3 regions of the Streptomyces sp. GbtcB7 genome follow, and region 3 is predicted to be linked to each of the others. Evidence: riboswitches for the same ligand, from Rfam matches in the RefSeq annotation. Region 3 holds a riboswitch; each other region holds the start of a gene.

Region 1 (5,275 bases), on a different contig from region 3:
CCTTCCGCCACTCTGTACGTCCTGTACATTTTTTACAGAACCCTTCACAGGAGGCGCGTGCCATGAATGAACCGTCCGCCCGTCATGTCCTGCCCGAGTTCACCGAGCGGACGAGCATGGGGCACCGGACCCTGGATCCGTACTCGAAGCTGCTCGACGAGCGGATCGTGTTCCTCGGGACGCCGATCGACGACACCTCGGCGAACGACGTGATGGCGCAGTTCATGCACCTCGAATACCTGGCTCCGGACCAGGACATCGCGCTGTACATCAACTCCCCCGGCGGCTCGTTCAGCGCGATGACGGCGATCTACGACACGATGCAGTTCGTCAGCTGCGACGTGGAGACCACCTGCCTGGGGCAGGCCGCGTCGGCCGCCGCCGTGCTGCTGGCCGGCGGCGCGCCGGGCAAGCGGTTCGCGCTGCCGGGGGCCCGGGTGCTGATCCACCAGCCGTCACTTCCCGAGCCAGTACAGGGACAGGCGAGCGATCTGGCCCTCCAGGCCGAGGAGTTGATGCGCACTCGGAGGCTGCTGGAGGACATGCTCGTACGGCACACGGGGCAGAGTTCTGAACAGGTCGCCGCCGACATCGAGCGGGACAAGATCCTGGACGCTCAGGCCGCGTTGGCGTACGGACTGGTGGACGGGATCATCCCCAGCCGCAAGACCTCGCGCACCGCGCCCGGTGCGAGGAACGCCACACCCGACGCGAGGTGATCCGCCGATGGTGCCCGAACTGCCCCCGCTGCCCGCGCTGACGCGAGCCGAGGCCGAACTGATCGACCGTTACCTCGACGTGGTCGACCTGCTGGGCCGTATCAACCCGGCCAGGCCCGGAGACACCTACCGCGGACTGCGTGCCGCCCAGGCGCTGGTCGCCAAGGCCACCGAGCTGCGGGACGCCCTCGCGCTGATGCACCAGCGCGGCGAGAGCGAGGTGCACGCGCCGACGCTGGCGCAGGCTCTGCGCGTCCTCGACGGTGAGCGGCGGGCTGCCCGCGTCACGCTGCCACCCGACGCCGACAATTGACACCTCCACACCCGGGTCGCGGTGCGCGCCGAGTCGGCGAGGCGTCCGGCCCGGGGTTCAAACGGACCAAATGGCGTACCCCCTGATGGAGTAGTCACAGACCCCTTCGGGGAACCGAAAAAGTTGCGCAACACGCTTGGCCCGGAGGCGGAATGAGACGCTCCGGTGCTGGTGGGCGCGTCGTCGGTGTCCCCAACATCGCCCGAACAGGGGGTCGTCCACCCGAACGGGTGAGTGGTGAGTAACCCCACAAATCGCCAGTTCCGCTCGGATTTTCCGACCGCTATGCGTGAAGATCCCTTCCGACGACAAGCCCCCGCCACAGCGGCGGGGCGGTCCGGGCGGACGCCGAGTCCTGCCGCTGCCCGGATGACCGGTCGACAGAAGTGCATCGGCAGGAGTGGAGGACCCAGCAAGACGGGTCGCCGGAGAGATCCGGGCGGTCCTTGGGGTGAAGCCGCGCAAGCGGCCGGGCTACTTCGCCAGCCCGAATCCGACAGGTCATCCTTCACAGGCGGCTGACGAAGGGTTGCGCATGACTGCGCTCAATCGTGTCCCGTCGCTGTGGACCCGGGCCGGTACGGCCTCGGCGCTCACCATCGCCGCCGTGGGCGGCAGCCTTGTGGTTCCTGGCGTCGCATCCGACGCCGAAGCGGCCACGTTGGCGACGAGGGCACTTCAGGTCGCGGCTTCCAAGAAGGGCTCCCCGTACCAGTACGGTGCCGCCGGGCCACGCCGCTTCGACTGCTCCGGGCTCACGCTCTACTCGTACAAGAAGGCGGGCAAGACGCTGCCTCGTACGGCCGCGGCGCAGTACAACAAGACGCACCACATCTCCGCATCCCACCGCAAGGCCGGAGACCTGGTGTTCTTCCACTCGGGCCGGAACGTGTACCACGTCGGCATCTACGCCGGGAAGGGAAAGATCTGGCACTCCCCGAAGACAGGGGAGGTCGTGAAGCTGCAGAAGATCTGGACGAAGAGCGTCTGGTACGGCCGGGTCAGCTGACCTGCCCGAGGGGGTGCCGCCGGCCGGCACCCCCTCGGGGTTCCACCCCCCGGGCGTGAAAAGCGGACGAACCGGTTACTCGTTCAGCATGGCTGAGCGACCTTCCCCCGAGGAACGGAACGAGACGCCCCTCGAGCGCGCCGATCGCAACTTCGGCGAACTGCTCCAGGAGCTGCGCGTCACGCAGACCGGTGTGCAGATCCTCTTCGCGTTCCTGCTGACGCTGGCGTTCACCCCGCGCTTCCCGTCCCTCGACACGGTGCAGCGCGCCACGTACGTCACCACCCTCCTGCTGGCCGTGGTGGCCGCCGCGCTCTTCACGGCGCCAGCCGCGCTGCACAGGTCGCTGTTCCGGCAGGGCGCGAAGCCGACCATCGTGCGGGTCTCCTCCGTCCTGGCCACGGTCGGGATGGGTGTGCTCATGCTGGCGCTGACGGGATCGGTGCTGCTCGTCGTGGATGTCGCGCTGGGACGCGCCGCCGGGATCGCCTCGGGCGCGGGCACCCTGCTCGTCTGTGTGGCGCTGTGGGGCCTCCTGCCGGGCCTGGTGCACCGTGCCGTCGTCGGCGGAGCGACGGCTCCGAAAGAAGCACCGGACCGAGAACCGTGAGCGCGCTCATCGCCTGACTGCCCGCGGGCACGAACCGCGGCAGCGGACCGAGGAAGGTGACCGGCGCCTTCGGGTCGAGCGCGTGGGTGACGGACCCCTGCCGCAGCGGGCGGGCGCCGGACGCCATCGGCTCGGTCTCGCTCCGGTCTCCTGGGCCCTGCCCAGCGACCGCAGCGTCCGTACGCCGAGTCCGGAGCACGCAGGCGCCGCCGAGCAGCGGCAGCGCCCACGCGGGCGGTCGGCCGCGGCTGCCGCCGGCCGAACGGCCGGACAGCGCGGTCGTAACGGAGATGGTGGCCGGGACGGCGGTGGCTCCGGTGGGGCCGCGGTTGCCGGGACCGGGAGATCCGCGCCGTACGATCTCCGTCGTCCATCGGACCGGGGACCGGTCGGCGCCGGCGGCCGAGGCCTTCCAGGCCCCGCCGCGAGGCGCCGGACAGGGCAGACACGACAACTGAGCCGCTCCTCAGGGCTCTTGTGGGCCGCCGGCCGTCACCGGCTGGGCCGGCACCGTCCAGGGCAGCTCGATGGCGACCGTCTTGCCGCCCTCGCGGGTGGGCCGGACGACGAGTCTGCCGCCGCATTCGGCGGTCAGCCAGCGGATGATCACCATGCCGCGCCCGTTGTCCTGCTGAACGGCGGCGGGCAGACGTTTGGGAAAGCGCGGATGGCTGTCGGTAACGCCGATCCGCAGGTGTTCGTCTCGGTCGAGGCGGACGTCCACCGTGAAGGTGGGCGACTGCCCGAAAGTGTGTTGGACGGCGTTGGTGGCTAGTTCTGACACGATCAGGCGTACGGTGTCCGCGACTTCGGCGTCGCACGGCAGGCCCCATTCGGCCAACACATCGGCGACGAAATTCCGGGCCGCGGAGACCGAGGCGGGATCGCTCGGCAGAGTGACGGATGCTTCCTGGTGATCTGCCATGGCGACGTCGTCCCTTTCCCACGGGACCGGAGTCCGACACGGAGCGGATGGTTCGAGTACGGTCCCGGACTGGTGCTTCGCGCCAGACTGCCATCACTGGGACGGTCACGGGTGCGATCCACCGAGATATGCATATATCTGTCGCTCGATGCGGTGAACTCTGCGACGGCGGAGCGTATTTGGGCGGCTCGGAAGGAGTAAGGAGTACGCCCATGCAGCACGGTCCCGCGGTGCGCCGCCGCAAGCTCGGTGCCGAACTGCGCGCGCTGCGCGCCGGTGTGGGTCTCACCAGTGGTGAGGCGGCCCGTCTCGTCGGCTGGCACCAGTCGAAGGTGAGCCGGATCGAGACCGGTATCAGTGGGGTGAAACCGGCCGACGTGGAGCGCCTGTTGGACGCCTACGCCGTCACGGAGCACGAGTTACGGGAGCTCCTGGTGGGCCTGGCGGGCTCCGAGGGCAACGGTCGCCATCACTGGTGGCACGCCTACCGCGGGGTCCTGCCGCCCACGTACCGCGACTTCATCAGTCTGGAGTCCCAGGCCAGCGGCATGCGCACGCTGGAGACCTCGGTGGTACCCGGACTGCTCCAGACGCCCGAGTACGCACGGGAGGTGACCCGGGTCGCCGTCGGCGGCCTGGAGGACGACAAGCTAGACGCGCTCGTCGAGGTGCGCCTCGCCCGGCAGGACGTCCTGCGTTCGAGTCCGCCGCTGGAACTGACCGCGGTCCTGGACGAGGCGGTGTTAAAACGCGAGGTCGGCGGCCCGGAAGTGATGGCTCGGCAACTGGTGCGTCTACGGGAGGCCGCCGCCCTGCCTCAAGTGCGGCTTCAGGTCCTGCCGTTCGCCGCGGGGGCCCATATCGGCGTCACCGGGCCTTTCGTTATCTTCTCATTTCCGAACACAACTGATCTGGATGTGGTTGTTCTCGACCACTTGACGAGTAGCCTCTATCTCGAACGGAAAGAAGACCTTCAGGCCTACACCGAGGCCTTCAACGCCCTTCAGTTCCACGCCCTTTCGCCCGAGGACTCGTTGGACTACATCGCCGGGATAGGTGACGGCGCGTAAGGAGGCACCCCCATGACTGCACTGCCTCGGTACGTACGTTCCAGTACTTCACTCCGCGACGTGCGATGGCTGCGCAGCAGCCGTAGTACGGGAATGAACAACTGCGTCGAGACGGCCCGCCCCGGCCCAGGACCCTGGGCCGGACTGGTCGCTGTGCGCGATTCCAAGAACAAGGCGGGCCCCGCCCTGCTCTTCACTCCCGCCAGTTGGGAGGGCTTTGTCGCCGGACTGAACTGATCACGCCGACGGCGTGCTCGATCTGCGCGTCGGTGAGGTCCGCGCGGGCGGTCAGCCGCAGCCGTGAGATGCCGTCCGGCACGGACGGGGGGCGGAAGCAGCCGACGGCGAGTCCCGCTTCACGGCAGTCGGCGGCCCATCGCACGGCCTGTTCGGGGGACGGCGCGCGCACGGAGACCACGGCGGCGTCCGGTCGTACGGCTTCCAGGCCCTCGGCGGTCAGCCGGGTGTGCAGCGCCGTCGCCACCTCACGGGCCCGGGCGGCGCGCTCCGGCTCACGGCGCAGCAGCCTGAGCGCCGCGAGAGCCGCGCCCGCCGCCGCGGGCGCGAGACCCGTGTCGAAGATGAAGGTGCGCGCCGCGTTGACCAGGTGGTCGATGACCGGGGCGGGG
Region 2 (5,275 bases), on a different contig from region 3:
CTCGGCCCGGCGGCAGGACACCCGACCATGGGAGAGCTGTCATGACGGAATCCACGCAACCCCCGGAGCCCACGGAATCCGCCGACCCCGCCACTCGGCGGCGCATGGTCGAGAAGTTCCCCCGCGCCCTGTGGGTACGCCTCTTCATCTACATCGCCGTCGGCCACATTTTCGCGGCCTTCATCTATCTGCTGTTCGAGCTGGGCGGGCAGAACCAGTAGCCCAGGGTTCAGGCCGACAGGGTTCAGTCCAGCAGGCGCTCGCGCAGCCGCTCCCGCTGCTCGGGCGTGACCCCCAGCCCCCGCTCCAGGTAGGCGTCGATGCCGCCCCAGGTCTCCTCGATCGTCTCGAAGGCCGCGGTCAGGTACTCGGCGCGGGCGTCGAACAGAGGGCTGAGCAGCTCCATGACCTCGGGGGAGCGGGCCGTCTCCGAGGAGCCGTTGCGGCGCACCTTGTAGCGGCGGTGGGTCGCGTTCGACTCCAGGTAGTCGGCCACGATCGCGTCGCGCTCGACGTCGAGGGCGAGGAGCGTCACGGCTATGGAGAGGCCCGCGCGGTCCTTGCCCGCCGCGCAGTGCATCAGCGCGGGCACGCTGTCCTCCGCCAGGGCGTGCAGCACGTGCGAGTGCTCGGCCGTGCGCTCCTTGACGATCGTGCGGTAGGAACCGATCATCCGGTTCGCCGCCTTGCCGTCGCCGAGGTGCCCGCGCAGCTGTTCGACGTCGCCGTCGCGGACCATCTTCCAGAACTCGCCGCCGTCGGCGGGGTCGGTGAGCGGAAGGTTCACGTTCCGTACACCCGGCAGCTCGACGTCCGGCCCCTCCAGCTTCTGGTCCGCGGCATTGCGGAAGTCGAAGATCGTGTGCAGCCCGAGAGAGGAGAGGAACGCGGCGTCCTCCTCCGTGGCGTGCGCGAGATGACCACTGCGGAACAGCCGTCCGTAGCGCACCCGCCGGCCGTCCACGGTGGGCAGGCCGCCCACGTCTCGGAAGTTGCGCACTCCGGCCAGCTCCGGCTCGGTCGACGGGACCTGCTGCGTCACGGGGGCTCCTCCCATTGGACCGCCGGCGCTGCTCGGCGACGCTCGCCGACGGGAATCGCGCTTTCGACGATACGACATGGGTTCCTCAGGCAATGAAGTTGTCCACAGCCGTTGCCTCCCGGGTGAGACGCCGTTGATGATGTTGGTGATTGAGTGCGGCTGTTCGAATCTGTGAGGGTTTGATGATCGAAATCGGCGAAGATGGTCGTACGTGGCTTCTTTCGGGTCCCACGAGCAGCTACGCACTACGGCTGACCGACCTCGACGAACTGCTCCATCTCCACTGGGGGCCACGGATCACCCTCGCCGACGCCGAGTCGCTGGCCGCCCTGCCCGGCCCGCCGTACCGGCCCTTCGAGTCCCGGCTCGACGGGCGCGAGGAGTACCCCGTCGAGGGCGGCCCCCGCTTCGTACGCCCGGCGCTGTCCGTGCGGACGCGGGAGCGGCGCGGCACCGAATGGCGTTTCGAGGCGTACGAGGCCGGCGGTGACGAACTGCGGCTGCGCTTCGCGGACGACGGGCTCGGCATCACCCTGCACTACCGGATGCGCGGCCACGTCGTCGAGCGCTGGGTGACCCTGGCCAACGAAGGACCTTCCCTGGAGTTGCTGCGCGCGGACTCCGCGACCTGGACGCTGCCCGAGCGCGACGGTTGGCGCCTCTCCCAGCTGCACGGGCGGTGGGCGGCCGAGTCCCGGCTCGCGCGCTCCCCCCTCACCTACGGTGAGAAGGTCATCGGCAGCCGCCGCGGGCACACCGGGCACCAGCACCTGCCGTGGGTCGCGCTGGACAGCGGGGCGAGTGAGGAGAGCGGCGAGGTCTACGGGTGCGCGCTCGGCTGGTCGGGCTCGTGGCGCATCTGCGTGGCCCAACTCCCCGACGCGCGCGTGCAGATCTCCGGGGGCGCGGGGTACGACGACTCCGGACTGTTGCGTCTGGAGCCGGGGGAGTCGTTCACCACCCCCGTCTTCGCGGGGCTGTGGAGCGACGGCGGCTTCGGCGCGGCGAGCCGGACATGGCACGCGTACCAGCGGGCGTTCGTGATCCCGGACGCGGACCAGGACCGGCCGGTGCTCTTCAACTCCTGGGAGGCCACCCACTTCGACATCTCCGAGGAACGGCAGCGGGAGCTGGCCCGGCGGGCCGCGGAGATGGGCGTCGAGCTGTTCGTCGTCGACGACGGCTGGTTCGGCGCACGGACGAGCGACCGCGCCGGGCTCGGCGACTGGACCCCCAACCCGGACCGCTTCCCGCAGGGGCTGAAGCCGCTCGCCGACGACGTGCACGCGCTCGGCATGCAGTTCGGGATCTGGGTCGAGCCGGAGATGGTCAATCCGGACAGCGAGCTGTACCGCGCGCACCCCGACTGGGTGCAGTTCCAGCCGGGGCGGACCAGGACGGAGTTCCGCAACCAGCTCGTACTCAACCTCGCCCGTCCGGATGTCCAGGAGTACCTGTGGGAGCAGCTCGACACTCTGCTCTCGAGCGCCCCGATCGACTATGTGAAGTGGGACTTCAACCGCTGCTTCACGGACGCCGGTTGGCCTGGTGAGCCGTACCCGCAGAAGCTGTGGGTCGAGCACGTGGAGGCCCTGTACGGGCTCCTGGACCGGCTGCGCGCCGAGCACCCCGGGGTCGCCTTCGAGTCCTGCTCGGGCGGCGGCGGCCGGATCGACCTCGGCGTCATGGCGCGTACGGACCAGGTGTGGACCTCCGACAACACCGACCCGCTCGACCGGCTCGCCATCCAACACGGCTTCAGCCAGATCCACCCGGCCCGGATCATGGCCGCCTGGGTCACGGACAGTCCGAACGCGCAGCTCAACGGTCGGATCAGCTCGCTGCGCTTCCGGTTCGTGAGCGCCATGGCCGGGGTACTCGGGGTCGGCGGTGACCTGGCCGACTGGAGCGAGGCGGAGCTCGTCGAGGCGCGGGAGTGGGTGGACCTCTACAAGGAGATCAGGCCGGTCGTGCAGCGCGGCGACCTCTACCGGCTGCGACCTCCGGAGGGCGCGCTGAGCGCCGTGCAGTACGTCCACGGCGACGAGACCGTCGTCCTCGCCCTGCTCCAGGCGCAGCGTCACGGCGAGCCGGTCGCCCCGCTCCGGTTGCGCGGGCTCGATCCGAGCGCGGCGTACGAATGCCGTGAAACGGGCGAAGTGCACCGAGGTGCGGTGCTGTTGCATCACGGGCTGCGGACGGGGCTGCGCGGGGACTTCGATGCGACAGTTATCCGACTGCGTCGCATGTGAGCGTTCTGTCCTTATTGATGCCTTAATTCCAACTGGCCCTGGAATGAGGGACCGTGGTGTGACGTGCGTGAGCAGCGTCATATTCGTGACGATGCGTTGCGGGCCCGCTTTCTCGATCCGCCCGAATTTCCGGGCGGATTGAGAGGCGGGGGAGATCATTGTCCACGGAGGGTGACCGGAATTCCGGCATGGATCAAGAAAGGCACGCGCACGGAAAAGCCACATGGTTGGCGATGCGCCCCCATCTCGCTTACGTTCGCCCTCAATCCGGACGGACGCCCAATCCTGCCGCCGCCCGGTATCCGCACACCCACCGGTAACCGGCAGGAGCGGGGGACCCACAGGTACCACGCCTGTTCCGGTCTCCGGAACGGCTAGGGGTATAGCCGCGCAGCAGCGTGGCCGGGCATCTCCAGCCCGCACCCGACAGCTCACCTCGCAGGCGCCGGAGAGGAATTCTTCATGCCCGCGAAGGGTAAGCACCGCCGACCCAAGTCCCAGCGTTTCTCCCGCTCGATCGCCGTGGCCGGAACCGGTGGGGCCGCGCTCGCGCTGCCGCTGATGGGGGCCGCCGGTGCCCATGCCGTGACGCCTACGGCCGCGGTTTCGTCCACTCCGGAAAAGACCGCGACTATTTCCGGCGCGACGGTTTCTCAAAAGTCCGCGACGGTTTCGGAAAAGACCGCGACGACCTCCACGGCCTCGACGAAGACCTATTCGGTGAAGGTCGGCGACTGGCTCGCCAAGATCGCCGAGCGGCAGCACCTCAGCGGCGGCTGGCAGAAGCTCTACTCCGACAATCGCCAGGCCATCGGCAGCGACCCCTCGCTGATCCACCCCGGCCTGAAGCTCACGATCGGCGAGAGGGCCGCGTCGACCGACGACGCCAAGCCGTCGACCAAGCCGTCCACGCAGTCGTCCGCCAAGACGTCCACGCGGTCGTCGGCGCAGTCGGCCACCGAGTCGTCCGGCGCGGCGGACGCGCCCAAGACCCAGGCCGCCGCGCCCCGGGCCACCGCCGCCACCAACACCGGTTACACCCTGCCGGTAGAGGGCGCCACCATCGGCACCGGCTACAAGGTCGCCGGCAGTATGTGGTCCAGCGGCTACCACACCGGCGTGGACTTCGTGGTCCCGACCGGCACCACCGTCAAGGCCGTAGCCGCCGGCACCGTCGTATCGGCCGGCTGGGGCGGCGCGTACGGCAACCAGGTCGTCATCCAGCACGCCGACGGCCGGTACTCGCAGTACGCCCACCTGTCCGCCCTGTCCGTCTCGGCGGGCCAGACCGTGACCGAGGGCCAGCAGATCGGCCTCTCCGGCGCGACCGGCAACGTCACCGGTCCGCACCTGCACTTCGAGATCCGCACCACCCCGAACTACGGCTCGGACGTGGACCCGGTCGCGTACCTGCGCTCGCACGGTGTCGCCGTCGGCTGACGCCCGCCGCGCCTCTCACGTCTTCGAGGGCCGGACCCCGCGATCGCGGGGTCCGGCCCTCGGTTTTTTCTCCACGCGTCCCGGCGTGGTCCTTTCATGATCGGCACATTGCGGTCTTGTGGCACCGGCGCACGAGGTCTCGACACGGTGCGAGAGTGACTCCACAGTGATCTCCGTAAGCGCTTTCCATGCCTTCGGCGGCGGCATCGCGGCCGTCGTCGCCACCGCAAGGAGCACGCCATCGTGAGACCTCGAAGACTCGGCGTCGTCACCGCCGCCGCGCTGCTGGCCGGTCCGGTCGCCGCGCCCTCGCACGCCGCCGAACAGCATCCGCCGCCGCGCCGGATCGTGGAGAACCTGGACCGCGGCCTGGTCGCCGTCTCCTCGGGCAAGGGCACCCTCCTGAGCTGGCGGTTACTCGGCACGGAGTACGCGAGGTACGGGGACGCGATCGCGTTCAACGTGTACAAGGGCGGACGGCGGCTCAACCAGGCGCCGGTCACCCGGTCGACCACGTATCAGGACGACAGCCGGGGCACCG
Region 3 (5,275 bases):
GGCGCCGACGGGTTCGGGGCATGGATCATCTGGCCGTTTCCGACGTAGATGCCCACATGGCTGATTCCCGAGTAGAAGAACACCAGGTCACCGGGGCGGAGTTCGGACCGCGAGACCCGGTGTCCGGCGTTGATCTGCGCGTACGTCGTGCGCGGCAGCGAGATGCCCGCGGCGCGGTACGCGGCCTGTGCCAGGCCCGAGCAGTCGAAGGCGTCGGGCCCGGTGGCGCCCCAGACGTAGGGGCTGCCGAGCTTCCCGTAGGCGTACGCGACGGCCTCCGCCGCACGCGAGTTGGGTGCCGCGACGGAGCCGGGCGACGACACCGGGCCGAGGTCCCGCACGGCGGAGCGCGAGGCGCGCTGCCCGGCGCTTCCCGTACCCCCGGCGCCCCCGGCCGCTCCCAGGTCCCCGAGCTGCGCGCGCTGCTCGTCGGTGAGCCGTGACAGCAGCTGCCGCGCCGTGTCCAGCTTCCCGGTGATCGTCTTCTTGGCCCGCTTCAGCTCCGCCTGACGCGACTTGAGCGAGGCCAGCTCGACATGCGCGGCCCCGCGCAGCTGCTCGATCTCCCGCAGCTGCTTGCGCACCCGGGCCACGGCCTCCGCCTGCCGGCTGCCGGCCCGCTCGGCGAACGCGGCCCCTTCCAGGTACTGGTCGGGGTCGTCGGAGAGCGCGAGTTGCAGCGCGGGGTCCAGGCCTCCGCTGCGGTACTGCGCGGCGGCGATCGAACCCAGCGCGTCCCGAGCCGTGTTGAGCCGGTCCTCCTTGCGCGCCGCCTCGTCGCGCAGCGCGTTCAGCCGCTGCTCGGCCTTGTCGGCCTTGTCCTTCGCGCCGTCGTACTTCTGGGTGGCGACCTCCGCCTCCTCGTACAACTTGTCCACCTTGGCCTTCACCTGTGCCGGCGACAGCTGCGGGTCCGCGTGCCCCGTCCCGTCGAAGCCCGTCGCCGTGGCCGCGCCCGCGAGGGCGATGGTCGCGGCGGTGCGGGCCGTGTTTCCACCGAGCGAGCGCTGTCTGGGCTTTCGGTGCGCTGCCACGAGGGCCCACATCCTTCCCGGGGACTTGCCTACGACCGCCGGGTACGAGCGCGGTCAATGGGGACACGTCCGGCGGCGGCCCACACAGGGGGAGCGGGCCGCCGCCGGACCTTTCTCGGCGGTGGTGTCCGGCTGCCGCCCCTGGCCCGGGCGGCGGTGGGGAGCCGGTCACCTGGTGGAGGACGCTAAACCTGAGAGTGATGTCCCGGTAACGTCATGTACGGAAGTGGCGCCACTGGATCGCGGGGCGACCGTATGTGACCGTGATCCCGGCCCGGCGCGGTCGACTTCACGCGGTGTGATGACCGATGGGGCGGTTCCGGGACAATCGGTGGTTCCCAGGTGGTACGGGTCTACAGGGGGTGGGCCGGTGACAAGAGGGGTCAGGGCCGCCGATTAGGCTCCGGCTCCATGGACGTACTCATCCATCTCTTCGTCGGCCTGCACATCATCGGCATCGCCTCGCTCCTCGGCGGTTTCCTCACCCAGATGAAGGCGATGGGCCAGGGCACCGCCCGGTTCGTCCCCGCCATGCTGCACGGCGCGCTGACCATGCTGGTCACGGGCGTCGCCCTCGTCGGCCTCAACCAGGCCGACGACCACTCGGTCAACACCATCAAGATCGGCGTGAAGCTCGCCCTGCTGATCGTGATCCTCGGACTCGTCTATGTGAAGCGGGACGACGAGAAGGTGGACAAGGGCCTGTTCGGGCTCGTAGGGCTCCTCACGACCGCGAACATCTTCATCGCGGTGCTCTGGACCTGACGGCCCCCCGAAGGCCCCCACGGACGGCTACGGCGCTTCCGGACACCCGACGGTCACGGCGGCTTCCAGACGCCTGACCGCTACGGCTCCCGCGGACGCCTGACCGCTACGGCCGCCACCGCCAGCCACGCCGCGACCGAGATCCACAGCAGCACCTGCCCGAGCCCCCTGAGCCAACCGACGCCGATGGCGGCCGCGACCGACAGCGCCGCCACCGCCGTCATCCCCAGCGGGAACACGGTCGCCCAGCGCAGCACGTCGTAGCGCGGTCGGGGCCACAGGGCCTCCGCCACGGCCAGCACGCAGTACGAGCCGAGGACGAGCACGAGCAGCGCCTCGGTCACCCAGCGCAGCACGCCGTTGTCGTCGTTGTTCCACAGGTAGATGTTCGCCTGGTACGCGAGGATCAGCTTCGACCCCGCCAGCGCCGAGATGGCGAGCGCGCCGCCCGCGACCCACTGGTCCCCGGCGCCCGTGGCGACCTCGCGGTAGTCGAAGTAGAACAGCGCCGCCGCGTAGAGCACGAGCCCCAGCCAGAACAGCACCAGCGCGGTGTGCGCGAGCCAGTCCGTGTGCGTCGCGGCGGCGAGCGTCGCGCCCAGCACCGCGAGCCCCTGCGTGGCCACACAGCCGAGGAACACCGCTCCGGGCATGCGGGGCCGCCATTGCCGTACGACCAGGAGGAGCAGCCCCGGCCAGAGCGCCGCCGACAGGGCGAGCAGGGCCTCGGCCGACACCTCCCACCCCAGCGTGACCAGCCGCGTGCCGAGCACGGTGGTCGCCGCGACCGCGGTGAGCGCGCTCGGTGTACCGGCCTCCGTCAGCCATCGCTCCCGCTCCCGCAGCAGCCGTACGACGAAGGCCGCGGCGAGCCCGAGCCAGCCGACGGCCGCGAGGGCCAGCACGATCCGGGACAGGATCTCGTAGCCGGTCTGCTCCAGCCCGATCGAGATGATGCCGGTGGCCAGGATCGCGGCTCCGGCGCCCGGCGGACTCTGCGCCCACCAGGTGCGCAGGCCGGTCCACCGGGTGCCGGGCGGGGAGATGGCTGACATGGGCCCGATGCTAAGGACCTTCGAGCGGGTTGGCGGCGGGCCACGCGCGCGTGGAGCTCGATGAGCCCCACGCGCGCGCGGCGGGCGTCGAGGCGTTAGGCCGGACGCACCACGCTGTGGATGATCGACTCGCCGCCGTAGAAGATCGACTCCTCGCGGACGTACGCGCCCGGCTTGGGGGCGTGGATCATCATGCCGTTGCCGATGTAGAGGCCGACGTGGCTGATGTCGTCGTAGAAGAAGACGAGGTCACCGGGCTTGATGTCGGAGAGCGGCACCGTCGTGCCCGCGTTGACCTGGTCCCAGGTGGTACGCGGGAGATCGACGCCCGCGGCCTTCCAGGCGGCCTGGGTGAGGCCGGAGCAGTCGTAGGAGCCGGGCCCGGTCGCGCCCCAGACGTACGGCTTGCCGATCTGGGTGCGGGCGAAGGCGAGGGCCTTGTCGGCCTTGGCGGTGTACGAGGAGTCGGTGGCCGAACTCCCGGTGGTCCCGGTGGTGCCGGTGGTCGCGGAGGTCGTCTGCTGCTGGGCGGCCGCCTCCTGGGCCTTCTTCTCCGCCGCGGCCTGCTGCTGCGCCAGCTCAGCCGCCTTGCGGTCGGCCGCTTCCTGCTTCTTCTTCTCGATCGCCGCGAGCCGCGCCTTCTCCTCGGCGGTCAGCTTCGAGAGCAGGTCGCGCGCCTCGGCGAGCTTGCGCTGCACGTCGGCCTTGGACGTCTTCAGCGCGCTCTGCGTCGTGGTGAGCGTCTGCAGGCTCTGGGAGGCCTCCGCGCGCTTCTTGGTGGTGGCGGCCTGCTCGGTGATGTAGTCGTCGACGGCCACCTTCTGGCGGCTGGTCAGCCGGTCCATCAGCTGGGTCTGGTCGAAGTAGTCCTGCGGATTGTCGGCCAGCAGGAGGGTCGCGGTGTCGGGGGCGGAGGCACCGGTGCGGTACTGCGCCGCGGCGAACGAACCCAGCTCCTCGCGCGCGGTGTTGAGCTTCTCGGTGCGCTGGGCCACGTCGTCGAGGAGGGAGTCGACGCGCTTGCGCTGCTGCGCGGTCTTCTCCCTGGTCGCGTTGTACTTCTCGGTCGCCGCCTCGGCCTGGTGGTAGAGGTCGTCTACCTTCTTCTCGACCTCTTCGATGCTCGGCTTGGAGTCGGCCGAGGGCGCGGCGTTCGCCGTCTGGGAGAGCAGGGCCACGGAGGTGAGGGCCGCCGTGGCGAGGGCGGGGGTCCGTATACCCGCTATGCGCGTACCCGTAGGACTCCACTTGCGATGCGACGCCAAGAGAGGCGACTCCTTCCGTCTTCCGCCTACCGAGTTAGCTGTCGGGTTCGGGCGGGTGATTCCGGAAGGTTTGCCCTACGGTCCTTGTCCCAGCGGACAGTTGGACCGATTCACCCCAAGGTCGGTTGGGTCCCCGGCTCCGGCTGCCGTACGGCGCACCGGACTCGGCGGAGGCCGCACGGCCCGGCGATGTTCGCCGGTTGGGTCGAGCGGCCTGCCCGGCACGCTAGCCAACTCATAAGTGTTCTGTGAAGTTTGATGTGCGATATGCCCGATACATTTTTGTGACCTTGATCCTGAGGGCCATTGATCGGGACTGACTGTGGCTGACCGTAATGAAACGATCCTGAACGGTGACGGCGTCCGCGGCGGAAAGGGCGACGGAAAGAGATCATGCGCGGTCACGGAAAGCGATCATGCGCGGTCGCGGAAAAACCGGTCGGGTTTCCAGGGTGGCCGCGGGTTGTCAGTGGGGCCGCCTAGACTCGGAGAGCGATGAGCAGCCTCTTTGATGACAGCTTTCTGGCGGACCTCCAGCCTTCCGGGGCCCACGAGGAAGAGCCCCCGCCGCCGCCCGAGGACGGGGCGCCGGAGCCGCTTCCGGACGACCTGTTCGGCGGCCGCTTCGACGTGCCCGCGAGCCGGGACGCCTACTACCGCGACGGCGCGCACCGCCCCGCCGTGGACCCGGCGGCCCTGCTGGACGGGTTGAACGAGAACCAGCGCGCGGCCGTGGTGCACTCCGGCTCCCCGCTGCTCATCGTGGCCGGCGCGGGCTCCGGCAAGACCCGGGTGCTCACCCACCGCATCGCCCATCTGCTGGGCGAGCGCCATGTCCACCCCGGCCAGATCCTCGCGATCACCTTCACGAACAAGGCCGCGGGCGAGATGAAGGAGCGCGTCGAGCAGCTCGTCGGCCCGCGCGCGAACGCGATGTGGGTGATGACCTTCCACAGCGCGTGTGTGCGAATCCTGCGCCGCGAGAGCAAGAAGTTCGGCTTCACCTCCTCGTTCTCGATCTACGACGCCGCCGACAGCAAGCGGCTGATGGCGCTCGTCTGCCGTGATCTGGATCTCGATCCCAAGCGCTTCCCGCCCAAGTCCTTCAGCGCCAAGATCTCGAACCTGAAGAACGAGCTGATCGACGAGGAGGACT

Evidence for each region. Region 3 has a riboswitch for cyclic di-AMP ahead of KVT44_RS42405 (C40 family peptidase). Riboswitches for the same ligand answer to the same signal wherever they lie in the genome.
Region 1: it holds a riboswitch for cyclic di-AMP, as region 3 does, so the genes downstream of both, KVT44_RS14185 (C40 family peptidase) here and KVT44_RS42405 (C40 family peptidase) in region 3, are expected to answer to the same signal.
Region 2: it holds a riboswitch for cyclic di-AMP, as region 3 does, so the genes downstream of both, KVT44_RS37700 (M23 family metallopeptidase) here and KVT44_RS42405 (C40 family peptidase) in region 3, are expected to answer to the same signal.

Annotation. Positions count from the first base shown of each region.
Region 1 covers NZ_JAGXJM010000007.1:168,381-173,655, forward strand. The annotation lists gene KVT44_RS14175 (ATP-dependent Clp protease proteolytic subunit) at 63-719, shown strand; gene KVT44_RS14180 (hypothetical protein) at 727-1,032, shown strand; cyclic di-AMP (ydaO/yuaA leader) riboswitch at 1,379-1,564, shown strand; gene KVT44_RS14185 (C40 family peptidase) at 1,568-2,041, shown strand; gene KVT44_RS14190 (DUF6328 family protein) at 2,130-2,651, shown strand; gene KVT44_RS14195 (ATP-binding protein) at 3,118-3,576, opposite strand; gene KVT44_RS14200 (helix-turn-helix transcriptional regulator) at 3,789-4,646, shown strand; gene KVT44_RS14205 (DUF397 domain-containing protein) at 4,659-4,883, shown strand; gene KVT44_RS14210 (8-amino-7-oxononanoate synthase) at 4,840-5,275, opposite strand, start outside.
Region 2 covers NZ_JAGXJM010000028.1:139,080-144,354, forward strand. The annotation lists gene KVT44_RS37680 (helix-turn-helix domain-containing protein) at 1-45, shown strand, start outside; gene KVT44_RS37685 (DUF6126 family protein) at 105-221, shown strand; gene KVT44_RS37690 (tyrosine-protein phosphatase) at 245-1,042, opposite strand; gene KVT44_RS37695 (alpha-galactosidase) at 1,225-3,294, shown strand; cyclic di-AMP (ydaO/yuaA leader) riboswitch at 3,596-3,754, shown strand; gene KVT44_RS37700 (M23 family metallopeptidase) at 3,757-4,734, shown strand; gene KVT44_RS37705 (hypothetical protein) at 4,978-5,275, shown strand, end outside.
Region 3 covers NZ_JAGXJM010000036.1:20,070-25,344, reverse strand. The annotation lists gene KVT44_RS42420 (C40 family peptidase) at 1-1,034, opposite strand, end outside; gene KVT44_RS42415 (hypothetical protein) at 1,446-1,799, shown strand; gene KVT44_RS42410 (tellurite resistance/C4-dicarboxylate transporter family protein) at 1,880-2,854, opposite strand; gene KVT44_RS42405 (C40 family peptidase) at 2,950-4,119, opposite strand; cyclic di-AMP (ydaO/yuaA leader) riboswitch at 4,127-4,299, opposite strand; gene pcrA (DNA helicase PcrA) at 4,615-5,275, shown strand, end outside.